Regions from separate parts of the Sutcliffiella horikoshii genome, predicted to be linked through region 2. Evidence: a T-box and tRNA genes for the amino acid it is inferred to sense, from the RefSeq annotation. Region 2 holds a T-box; the other regions hold tRNA genes.
The links. A T-box is a leader RNA that pairs with one kind of tRNA and senses whether it is charged. The one in region 2 lies ahead of ileS (isoleucine--tRNA ligase), so its partner is inferred to be a tRNA-Ile.
Positions count from the first base shown of each region.

Region 1: it has a tRNA-Ile gene. The T-box ahead of ileS (isoleucine--tRNA ligase) is inferred to sense a tRNA for this amino acid. The anticodon was not compared.
Region 3: it has a tRNA-Ile gene. The T-box ahead of ileS (isoleucine--tRNA ligase) is inferred to sense a tRNA for this amino acid. The anticodon was not compared.

Region 1 is NZ_CP082918.1:10,260-14,550, forward strand. Features, by position in the region: gene K7887_RS00040 (HD-GYP domain-containing protein) at 1-602, shown strand, start outside; rRNA gene K7887_RS00045 (16S ribosomal RNA) at 997-2,548, shown strand; tRNA gene K7887_RS00050 (tRNA-Ile) at 2,609-2,685, shown strand; tRNA gene K7887_RS00055 (tRNA-Ala) at 2,709-2,784, shown strand; rRNA gene K7887_RS00060 (23S ribosomal RNA) at 2,989-4,291, shown strand, end outside.
Region 2 is NZ_CP082921.1:150,624-154,914, reverse strand. Features, by position in the region: gene ileS (isoleucine--tRNA ligase) at 1-2,151, opposite strand, end outside; T-box leader at 2,232-2,461, opposite strand; gene K7887_RS22860 (hypothetical protein) at 2,606-4,192, shown strand; gene K7887_RS22855 (hypothetical protein) at 4,197-4,291, shown strand, end outside.
Region 3 is NZ_CP082918.1:33,282-37,572, forward strand. Features, by position in the region: rRNA gene K7887_RS00160 (16S ribosomal RNA) at 1-1,451, shown strand, start outside; tRNA gene K7887_RS00165 (tRNA-Ile) at 1,512-1,588, shown strand; tRNA gene K7887_RS00170 (tRNA-Ala) at 1,612-1,687, shown strand; rRNA gene K7887_RS00175 (23S ribosomal RNA) at 1,892-4,291, shown strand, end outside.

The DNA.
Region 1 (4,291 bases), on a different replicon from region 2:
GCTATAAAAAGAAAGACATCATTCAAGTCGGCATTGCCGGTTACTTAATGGATTGCGGCATGTCACGCATCGATCAGAAAATCTTAAAAAATGTTGCGGTCCTGAGAAAAGAGGAGTTTGCGCAAATAAAAGAACATCCAATCTTCAGTTACCAAATGGTAAGCAAACAACCAGTAATACAAGATGAAATAAAACTAGCTGTATTACAGCATCATGAGCGCTACGATAAAACCGGTTACCCTTTTGGCTTATCAGAAGACAAAATACATACTTACACGAAGATACTGGCAGTAGCAGACGTATTTCATGCAATGACATCACCAAGGAAGTACCGCAGCAAGCAATCGCCGTTTAAAGTAATCGAGCAGCTGAAACATGAAACCTTTGGCAAGTATGACCTCTCTATCGTTCAAGCTCTTACTTCTAATGTATGCAGCTTTAGCATCGGCGACAAAGTAAAGCTTTCCAACAATAAAATTGCAGAAGTCGCCTTTATCGACCCGCAATACCCATCCAGGCCGATGGTGAGAGAAATTGAATCAGATCAATTCCTTACCCTGAATCAAGAATTGGATATTTATATAGAAGAAGTTTTAAAATAAATAAGTTGAAAAGAATGAAGGGAATCTATTAGGTTTCCTTCGTTTTTTAGGTTTAAAAGACAACCAAAAACCTAAAAAGTAGACTAGCAAAAAAGAAAATAAAAATATATTAAAAAAGTAATTGCATCCCTATTCCACCCATGCTATAATCAATCAAGTCAGCAACGACAACGAGTTGCATCTTACATAACTATCGAAAAAAGATAATAAAAAGATGTTGACTTAAAACGAAATAAATGATATATTAGTGAAGTCGCTTTTGAAAGGCGTCAACACAAAAGAGTTCTTTGAAAACTAAACAAAACAACAGCGTCATAACGTCGGTTCTACGGAACACGACAAAATGATTTTAAGTAACACAAGCTAGCAAATTTTGAGCAAAAGCTCAGACTCTTTATTGGAGAGTTTGATCCTGGCTCAGGACGAACGCTGGCGGCGTGCCTAATACATGCAAGTCGAGCGGACCTTTTAAAAGCTTGCTTTTGAAAGGTCAGCGGCGGACGGGTGAGTAACACGTGGGCAACCTGCCTGTAAGACTGGGATAACTTCGGGAAACCGGAGCTAATACCGGATAATATAAGGAACCTCCTGGTTCTTTATTGAAAGATGGTTTCGGCTATCACTTACAGATGGGCCCGCGGCGCATTAGCTAGTTGGTGAGGTAACGGCTCACCAAGGCGACGATGCGTAGCCGACCTGAGAGGGTGATCGGCCACACTGGGACTGAGACACGGCCCAGACTCCTACGGGAGGCAGCAGTAGGGAATCTTCCACAATGGACGAAAGTCTGATGGAGCAACGCCGCGTGAGCGATGAAGGCCTTCGGGTCGTAAAGCTCTGTTGTTAGGGAAGAACAAGTGCGAGAGTAACTGCTCGCACCTTGACGGTACCTAACCAGAAAGCCACGGCTAACTACGTGCCAGCAGCCGCGGTAATACGTAGGTGGCAAGCGTTGTCCGGAATTATTGGGCGTAAAGCGCGCGCAGGTGGTCCTTTAAGTCTGATGTGAAAGCCCACGGCTCAACCGTGGAGGGTCATTGGAAACTGGGGGACTTGAGTGCAGAAGAGGAAAGTGGAATTCCAAGTGTAGCGGTGAAATGCGTAGAGATTTGGAGGAACACCAGTGGCGAAGGCGACTTTCTGGTCTGTAACTGACACTGAGGCGCGAAAGCGTGGGGAGCAAACAGGATTAGATACCCTGGTAGTCCACGCCGTAAACGATGAGTGCTAAGTGTTAGAGGGTTTCCGCCCTTTAGTGCTGCAGCTAACGCATTAAGCACTCCGCCTGGGGAGTACGGTCGCAAGACTGAAACTCAAAGGAATTGACGGGGGCCCGCACAAGCGGTGGAGCATGTGGTTTAATTCGAAGCAACGCGAAGAACCTTACCAGGTCTTGACATCCTCTGACACTCCTAGAGATAGGACGTTCCCCTTCGGGGGACAGAGTGACAGGTGGTGCATGGTTGTCGTCAGCTCGTGTCGTGAGATGTTGGGTTAAGTCCCGCAACGAGCGCAACCCTTGATCTTAGTTGCCAGCATTCAGTTGGGCACTCTAAGGTGACTGCCGGTGACAAACCGGAGGAAGGTGGGGATGACGTCAAATCATCATGCCCCTTATGACCTGGGCTACACACGTGCTACAATGGACGGTACAAAGGGCAGCAAAACCGCGAGGTCGAGCCAATCCCATAAAACCGTTCTCAGTTCGGATTGCAGGCTGCAACTCGCCTGCATGAAGCCGGAATCGCTAGTAATCGCGGATCAGCATGCCGCGGTGAATACGTTCCCGGGCCTTGTACACACCGCCCGTCACACCACGAGAGTTTGTAACACCCGAAGTCGGTGGGGTAACCTTTTGGAGCCAGCCGCCTAAGGTGGGACAGATGATTGGGGTGAAGTCGTAACAAGGTAGCCGTATCGGAAGGTGCGGCTGGATCACCTCCTTTCTAAGGAATGTACGCTTGTTGTTTTGTTTAGTTTTGAGAGATCTCTCTCATAGATAGTCGGGGCCTATAGCTCAGCTGGTTAGAGCGCACGCCTGATAAGCGTGAGGTCGGTGGTTCGAGTCCACTTAGGCCCACCATTTTTTAATTATAGAACTTTTATGGGGCCTTAGCTCAGCTGGGAGAGCGCCTGCTTTGCACGCAGGAGGTCAGCGGTTCGATCCCGCTAGGCTCCACCAAGATGTTTTCACTCCGTGAAAATTATCATCCATAGACAATTCTTACGAATTGTCATATAAGATAAATCATTCGATTTATCCTTGTTGTTCCTTGAAAACTAGATAATGTAACTAATATCAAGATATTCACAAAATATCGTTCATCTTAGTAATTTTCTTTATAGATATCATCGCTGATATCGACACATGACCATATTGGTCAACGGTTAAGTTATTAAGGGCGCACGGTGGATGCCTTGGCACTAGGAGCCGATGAAGGACGGGACTAACACCGATATGCTTCGGGGAGCTGTAAGTAAGCTTTGATCCGGAGATTTCCGAATGGGGAAACCCACTGCTCGTAATGGAGCAGTATCCTTATCTGAATACATAGGGTATGGAAGGCAGACCCGGGGAACTGAAACATCTTAGTACCCGGAGGAAGAGAAAGCAAACGCGATTTCCTGAGTAGCGGCGAGCGAAACGGAATTAGCCCAAACCAAGAGGCTTGCCTCTTGGGGTTGTAGGACACTCAACATGGAGTTACAAAGGAACGGGGTAAATGAAGCGACCTGGAAAGGTCCGTCATAGAAGGTAAAAACCCTGTAGTTGAAACTTCGTTCCCTCCTGAGTGGATCCTGAGTACGGCGGGACACGAGAAATCCCGTCGGAAGCAGGGAGGACCATCTCCCAAGGCTAAATACTCCCTAGTGACCGATAGTGAACCAGTACCGTGAGGGAAAGGTGAAAAGCACCCCGGAAGGGGAGTGAAATAGATCCTGAAACCGTGTGCCTACAAGTAGTTAGAGCCCGTTAATGGGTGATAGCGTGCCTTTTGTAGAATGAACCGGCGAGTTACGATTACGTGCAAGGTTAAGTCGATGAGACGGAGCCGTAGCGAAAGCGAGTCTGAATAGGGCGCATGAGTACGTGGTCGTAGACCCGAAACCAGGTGATCTACCCATGTCCAGGGTGAAGTTCAGGTAACACTGAATGGAGGCCCGAACCGACTCACGTTGAAAAGTGAGCGGATGAGGTGTGGGTAGGGGTGAAATGCCAATCGAACCTGGAGATAGCTGGTTCTCTCCGAAATAGCTTTAGGGCTAGCCTCATGTGTTAGAGTCTTGGAGGTAGAGCACTGATTGGACTAGGGGTCCTCATCGGATTACCGAATTCAGTCAAACTCCGAATGCCAAAGACTTATCCATGGGAGTCAGACTGCGAGTGATAAGATCCGTAGTCAAGAGGGAAACAGCCCAGACCGCCAGCTAAGGTCCCCAAGTATACGTTAAGTGGAAAAGGATGTGGAGTTGCTTAGACAACCAGGATGTTGGCTTAGAAGCAGCCACCATTTAAAGAGTGCGTAATAGCTCACTGGTCGAGTGACTCTGCGCCGAAAATGTACCGGGGCTAAACGTATCACCGAAGCTGCGGACTGTTCTTACGAACAGTGGTAGGAGAGCGTTCTAAGGGCGTTGAAGCTAGACCGTAAGGACTGGTGGAGCGCTTAGAAGTGAGAATGCCGGTA
Region 2 (4,291 bases):
ACGAATGTACCAGTTACTTATATCATCTACGTATTTTTCTAGTGCTTTCGCGGCTTTTGTAAAGTCGTATTCATCCAATGCATCATTTACAACAGCGGAAACACTATTTAAACGAGATATAACCCAATGGTCAAGTAGTGTCTTCTCACCAACTTCACTCTCATTGAAATGGTACCCGTCGATATTAGCATAAAGCGTGTAAAAGCCATGAGTGTTTACAAGAGTATCAATTAATTTCGATTTAGCTTCCATCACGACCCTCTCGGAAAATCTCTTATTATTCCATGGTGCACTATCAGCTAAAAGTGCCCAACGCAAGGCGTCCGCACCAAACTTATTAACTAGTTCCATTGGGTTAAGTGCATTTCCTTTGCTTTTTGACATTTTACGCCCTTCTTCATCCAAAATATGCCCTGTTGAAAGAACTCGTTTGTAAGGGAGTTTACCCGTAAACAACGTAGAAACAGCTAACAAACTGTAAAACCACCCGCGGGTTTGATCAATTCCCTCGCAGATTACATCTGCAGGAAACTGTTTTTCAAATTGTTCTTTGTTTTCAAACGGATAATGATGCTGTGCAAATGGCATAGAACCACTGTCAAACCAGACGTCGATCACTTCTGAAACACGATTCATTGTACCTTTACATTTTTTACATTTTAGTTGAACTCGATCTACATAAGGCTTATGTAAATCCAAGTCCCTAATTTCACCTATAGCATTTTCTTGAAGATTTTCCATACTATCTGGGGCATATTGGTGATCACAATCATCACAAATCCATACAGGAAGTGGAGTCCCCCAGTAACGATTTCTACCTATATTCCAGTCAACCATGTTTTCTAGAAAGTTTCCAAAACGTCCATCTTTTATGTGTTTTGGATACCAGTCAACTTCCTGGTTGTTTTCTAAGAATTTATCTTTTAACTCTGTAGTTTTAATGAACCAACTTTCAATAGCATAATAAAGTAATGGAGAGTCACACCGCCAACAATGTGGATAACTATGATTATATTTTTCTTTATGGAAAAGAAGTCCTGAATTTGCTAAGTATTTTACGATATCAACGTCACAGTCTTTCACAAAACGACCAGCAAAAATAGGGATATCCTTTAAATATTTCCCTTGATCATCAACAATATTGAAAAAAGAGAGATTATTTTTTTTAACTAAATTATAATCATCTTCACCATAGGCGGGTGCGATGTGGACAATACCAGTACCACTTTTATTGTTAACAAAATCTGCCTCGACAATAAAGTGACCACGCTCAGGTTTCATAAATGGAAATGGTGCTGTATATCTGATATTTATCAATTCGCTTCCTTTATGTTTAGATATTACTTCAAAGTCTTTACCAAGGTTTTTCTCTGCTAAAGCTTCTGAAACAATGTATATCTCATCATCCTTCTTAGCTTTTATGTATATTAGCTCAGTGTTTACAGCTAGCGCTACATTTGCCGGCAAGGTCCAGGGAGTTGTTGTCCAACCTAAGAAGAATTCGTTTTCTTTACCTAAAACCTTAAATTTTGCTGTAGCAGAAAGGTCTTTGACATCTTTATAGCCTTGGGCTACTTCATGAGAGCTTAATGTAGTCTGACAACTAGGACAATATGGCGTCACTCGGTGACCCTTGTACAAAAGTCCACGATTATGAAGATTACTTAGGATATACCAAACACTTTCAATGTATTTGTTTTCAAGCGTAACATAGGGATTATCCATATCGAGCCAGTAACCAATAGACTCTGTAAATTCACGCCACTGTTTTTCATAGTTAAAAACACTCTTCTTACATTCTTCAATGAACTTCTCAACACCGTACTTTTCAATTTGTTGCTTTCCTGAGATTCCTAGTTGCTTCTCCACTTCAAGTTCAACTGGTAAACCATGTGTGTCCCAGCCGCCCTTGCGAAATACCTGATAGCCCTGCATGGTTTTATATCGTGCAACGAAATCCTTAATTACACGTCCTAGGACATGACCAGCGTGCGGTAGCCCATTGGCTGTTGGAGGACCTTCATAGAATACAAAAGATTTTTCACCGTTTCTATTTTCAATTGAACGGAAAAATACATTTTCTGCATTCCAGTAATTTTTAATCCGTTTCTCACGATCTAAAGCTAATTCTTTCGTATTTACATTAAGCATTTTATCCACCTCATAACCATATTATTTAAACAAACTTTTTTTATATAGCCCTGAAAATGTAAAAAACGTCCCTGAAAAAAACCAGGGACGGAGTGAATCCGCGGTACCACCCATATTCCGTGTATATTTAGACACGGCTCTTAATTAATAGTACGGATAACGGCCGTATGCCGGTTCTTCTTACTATAAGCTATGTTCGGAAGAACTTCTCAGAGATGATTTTCAGCCAAAATTTGTCGTCGCCTTTCAGCAATCAGCGACTCTCTGGGGACAGGGATAATGGCCTACTTTTTCTCGTCAATGAAATAAACTGATAATTCCTAATAATAATAATAATACATTAAAACCTAAATAATGTCAAAGTACAACATTTATTTTCTGAAAATTATAACAAAAAGTTGATAATGCTATTTATTTGTGCAATAATGGGAAAAAAGTTAAAAAAGAGGGGAAAATGAAACCTAAAATTAGAGATAATTTCAATTATATTGAAGTTGAGGATGGATTATTAATTTCAACAAGGGAGAAAAACTATAAGATAAAAGGTAAGGGAATTAGAGCTTGGTTAGAATTATTAAAACCAATTCTAAATGGAGAGTTTACCATTGAAGAAATTATTCGCAACGTAGAAAATCAGAAGCATAAAGAAATTGTAAAAAATATAATTCAAAAACTTTATGATATTGATTTAATAAGAGATATTTCGACTGATGAAACAATTGATAATGATATTTATACTAGATTCAAATCACAAATTTCATTTGTAGAAGAGTTACAAACTAACCCAATTAAAGTATTTAATAACTTTAGAAATCATAACTTTCTTATAATCGGTGAGGGTATTATGCCAATTTACGTTGGAGATTTTTTATTAGAAAATGGGGCAAACTCAGTGACCATTTACCAAAACTCACCGTTATATAATTTTACTAAAATGAAATTTATAACAGGGATTGATTTGGAGATACTTAACAATTTCCAAACAATAATCTATTTAAATATTAATGGAAGTGTACAGAATATTTTGAAATATATACATATGATTAAAAATAAAAATATAAAAGTAATATTAAATATAAACAACATTTTCACTTCTGGCTTAAAAGTTGATCAGCTACCTTGTTTAAATTGTATTAATAAGTATGTTAATGAAGTTAAACTAGGAAAAATTGAGGAGAAAATGATTTCTAGTATTATTGCATTTAAAGCGTTCTTATCTGTGGTATCCCCTAGCGGTGATGATGAATATCCTTTTTATAAATTAAATTTAAGTGATTTAACATATCGAAAGATTAACTTACCATCAGGAAATTATATAAAGCGTAGGAAGTCGAATTCCTCTACCAATTCTAATTCTTCGGAATGGGTAAAGAACGTAAAAGATTTTTTAAAATTAAATAACTTACTAGATGAAGAATATTTAGAAATAGTACAAATGCCTCTAAAAAGAAGTTTAATAAGTGATAGGGCAACTGGAAATAGGTATGAGGGATATGGTGTAAAGTATTTAGATGCTCTATATTCTGCCTTATGCGAGAGAATTGAGGACAAAGAAGGAGGTAATGTTTATGGAACAGGTATTACTTATGAAGAGGCTGCATATAAAGCATTATTAAATTCTCAATTATTAGAAGGTTTATATGAGAAAGTTGAAGTTGAATGTCAAAACTACTCTCAGGAAGCTTCTTTTTTATACCTAAGCCTTCAAGAAAAACACAAAAATACAAAAATAATACATTTTGAATTGGTTGAAAATGCCTTATATGAAACTAGTATATATCTTTATAATGGGACCAAAATTAGTTCTGTTGGAGTGGATCTAAATGATTCTAGTGTTAAAGCTATAATTAAGACATTAGAATCTGAAAAAGCGAAGTCTAATCTTTTCAATATCGAAAATAAGTATAAAGAAGCTTACAAAATTTTGAAGAGTAGTTTAAGAGAAAAAGGAATAACAGCAATCATTAAACCTGAGCATTGCTGTATAGGGCATTGTTTAGGAATTAATTTAGTTTCCATAAATTTGAAAGGAGGTGAATAATTCAATGAACTTGAAAATGAAATTAGAGAGCTTAGAATTACCTGAGATTGAGGATGTTGATTTATTAGATGGCGATTTACCAGAAGTAGGGTTCTGTAG
Region 3 (4,291 bases), on a different replicon from region 2:
GGCGGACGGGTGAGTAACACGTGGGCAACCTGCCTGTAAGACTGGGATAACTTCGGGAAACCGGAGCTAATACCGGATAATATAAGGAACCTCCTGGTTCTTTATTGAAAGATGGTTTCGGCTATCACTTGCAGATGGGCCCGCGGCGCATTAGCTAGTTGGTGAGGTAACGGCTCACCAAGGCGACGATGCGTAGCCGACCTGAGAGGGTGATCGGCCACACTGGGACTGAGACACGGCCCAGACTCCTACGGGAGGCAGCAGTAGGGAATCTTCCACAATGGACGAAAGTCTGATGGAGCAACGCCGCGTGAGCGATGAAGGCCTTCGGGTCGTAAAGCTCTGTTGTTAGGGAAGAACAAGTGCGAGAGTAACTGCTCGCACCTTGACGGTACCTAACCAGAAAGCCACGGCTAACTACGTGCCAGCAGCCGCGGTAATACGTAGGTGGCAAGCGTTGTCCGGAATTATTGGGCGTAAAGCGCGCGCAGGTGGTCCTTTAAGTCTGATGTGAAAGCCCACGGCTCAACCGTGGAGGGTCATTGGAAACTGGGGGACTTGAGTGCAGAAGAGGAAAGTGGAATTCCAAGTGTAGCGGTGAAATGCGTAGAGATTTGGAGGAACACCAGTGGCGAAGGCGACTTTCTGGTCTGTAACTGACACTGAGGCGCGAAAGCGTGGGGAGCAAACAGGATTAGATACCCTGGTAGTCCACGCCGTAAACGATGAGTGCTAAGTGTTAGAGGGTTTCCGCCCTTTAGTGCTGCAGCTAACGCATTAAGCACTCCGCCTGGGGAGTACGGTCGCAAGACTGAAACTCAAAGGAATTGACGGGGGCCCGCACAAGCGGTGGAGCATGTGGTTTAATTCGAAGCAACGCGAAGAACCTTACCAGGTCTTGACATCCTCTGACACTCCTAGAGATAGGACGTTCCCCTTCGGGGGACAGAGTGACAGGTGGTGCATGGTTGTCGTCAGCTCGTGTCGTGAGATGTTGGGTTAAGTCCCGCAACGAGCGCAACCCTTGATCTTAGTTGCCAGCATTCAGTTGGGCACTCTAAGGTGACTGCCGGTGACAAACCGGAGGAAGGTGGGGATGACGTCAAATCATCATGCCCCTTATGACCTGGGCTACACACGTGCTACAATGGACGGTACAAAGGGCAGCAAAACCGCGAGGTCGAGCCAATCCCATAAAACCGTTCTCAGTTCGGATTGCAGGCTGCAACTCGCCTGCATGAAGCCGGAATCGCTAGTAATCGCGGATCAGCATGCCGCGGTGAATACGTTCCCGGGCCTTGTACACACCGCCCGTCACACCACGAGAGTTTGTAACACCCGAAGTCGGTGGGGTAACCTTTTGGAGCCAGCCGCCTAAGGTGGGACAGATGATTGGGGTGAAGTCGTAACAAGGTAGCCGTATCGGAAGGTGCGGCTGGATCACCTCCTTTCTAAGGAATGTACGCTTGTTGTTTTGTTTAGTTTTGAGAGATCTCTCTCATAGATAGTCGGGGCCTATAGCTCAGCTGGTTAGAGCGCACGCCTGATAAGCGTGAGGTCGGTGGTTCGAGTCCACTTAGGCCCACCATTTTTTAATTATAGAACTTTTATGGGGCCTTAGCTCAGCTGGGAGAGCGCCTGCTTTGCACGCAGGAGGTCAGCGGTTCGATCCCGCTAGGCTCCACCAAGATGTTTTCACTCCGTGAAAATTATCATCCATAGACAATTCTTACGAATTGTCATATAAGATAAATCATTCGATTTATCCTTGTTGTTCCTTGAAAACTAGATAATGTAACTAATATCAAGATATTCACAAAATATCGTTCATCTTAGTAATTTTCTTTATAGATATCATCGCTGATATCGACACATGACCATATTGGTCAACGGTTAAGTTATTAAGGGCGCACGGTGGATGCCTTGGCACTAGGAGCCGATGAAGGACGGGACTAACACCGATATGCTTCGGGGAGCTGTAAGTAAGCTTTGATCCGGAGATTTCCGAATGGGGAAACCCACTGCTCGTAATGGAGCAGTATCCTTATCTGAATACATAGGGTATGGAAGGCAGACCCGGGGAACTGAAACATCTTAGTACCCGGAGGAAGAGAAAGCAAACGCGATTTCCTGAGTAGCGGCGAGCGAAACGGAATTAGCCCAAACCAAGAGGCTTGCCTCTTGGGGTTGTAGGACACTCAACATGGAGTTACAAAGGAACGGGGTAAATGAAGCGATCTGGAAAGGTCCGTCATAGAAGGTAAAAACCCTGTAGTTGAAACTTCGTTCCCTCCTGAGTGGATCCTGAGTACGGCGGGACACGAGAAATCCCGTCGGAAGCAGGGAGGACCATCTCCCAAGGCTAAATACTCCCTAGTGACCGATAGTGAACCAGTACCGTGAGGGAAAGGTGAAAAGCACCCCGGAAGGGGAGTGAAATAGATCCTGAAACCGTGTGCCTACAAGTAGTTAGAGCCCGTTAATGGGTGATAGCGTGCCTTTTGTAGAATGAACCGGCGAGTTACGATTACGTGCAAGGTTAAGTCGATGAGACGGAGCCGTAGCGAAAGCGAGTCTGAATAGGGCGCATGAGTACGTGGTCGTAGACCCGAAACCAGGTGATCTACCCATGTCCAGGGTGAAGTTCAGGTAACACTGAATGGAGGCCCGAACCGACTCACGTTGAAAAGTGAGCGGATGAGGTGTGGGTAGGGGTGAAATGCCAATCGAACCTGGAGATAGCTGGTTCTCTCCGAAATAGCTTTAGGGCTAGCCTCATGTGTTAGAGTCTTGGAGGTAGAGCACTGATTGGACTAGGGGTCCTCATCGGATTACCGAATTCAGTCAAACTCCGAATGCCAAAGACTTATCCATGGGAGTCAGACTGCGAGTGATAAGATCCGTAGTCAAGAGGGAAACAGCCCAGACCGCCAGCTAAGGTCCCCAAGTATACGTTAAGTGGAAAAGGATGTGGAGTTGCTTAGACAACCAGGATGTTGGCTTAGAAGCAGCCACCATTTAAAGAGTGCGTAATAGCTCACTGGTCGAGTGACTCTGCGCCGAAAATGTACCGGGGCTAAACGTATCACCGAAGCTGCGGACTGTTCTTACGAACAGTGGTAGGAGAGCGTTCTAAGGGCGTTGAAGCTAGACCGTAAGGACTGGTGGAGCGCTTAGAAGTGAGAATGCCGGTATGAGTAGCGAAAGAAGGGTGAGAATCCCTTCCACCGAATGCCTAAGGTTTCCTGAGGAAGGCTCGTCCGCTCAGGGTTAGTCGGGACCTAAGCCGAGGCCGAAAGGCGTAGGCGATGGATAACAGGTTGATATTCCTGTACCACCTCCACTCCGTTTGAGCAATGGGGGGACGCAGAAGGATAGGGTAAGCGCGCTGTTGGATATGCGCGTCTAAGCAGTAAGGCTGAGAAGTAGGCAAATCCGCTTCTCATTAAGGCTGAGCTGTGATAGCGAGGGAAATATAGTACCGAAGTTCCTGATTTCACACTGCCAAGAAAAGCCTCTAGCGAGGAGTATGGTGCCCGTACCGCAAACCGACACAGGTAGGCGAGGAGAGAATCCTAAGGTGAGCGAGAGAACTCTGGTTAAGGAACTCGGCAAAATGACCCCGTAACTTCGGGAGAAGGGGTGCTCTGTTAGGGTGTTAAAGCCCGAGAGAGCCGCAGTGAATAGGCCCAGGCGACTGTTTAGCAAAAACACAGGTCTCTGCGAAGCCGTAAGGCGAAGTATAGGGGCTGACGCCTGCCCGGTGCTGGAAGGTTAAGGGGAGAGGTTAGCGCAAGCGAAGCTTTGAACCGAAGCCCCAGTAAACGGCGGCCGTAACTATAACGGTCCTAAGGTAGCGAAATTCCTTGTCGGGTAAGTTCCGACCCGCACGAAAGGCGTAACGATCTGGGCACTGTCTCAACCAGAGACTCGGTGAAATTATAGTACCTGTGAAGATGCAGGTTACCCGCGACAGGACGGAAAGACCCCGTGGAGCTTTACTGTAGCCTGATATTGAATTTTGGTACAGCTTGTACAGGATAGGTAGGAGCCTGAGAAGCCGGAGCGCTAGCTTCGGTGGAGGCGTCGGTGGGATACTACCCTGGCTGTATTGAAATTCTAACCCGCAGCCCTTATCGGGCTGGGAGACAGTGTCAGGTGGGCAGTTTGACTGGGGCGGTCGCCTCCTAAAGAGTAACGGAGGCGCCCAAAGGTTCCCTCAGAATGGTTGGAAATCATTCGCAGAGTGTAAAGGCACAAGGGAGCTTGACTGCGAGACCTACAAGTCGAG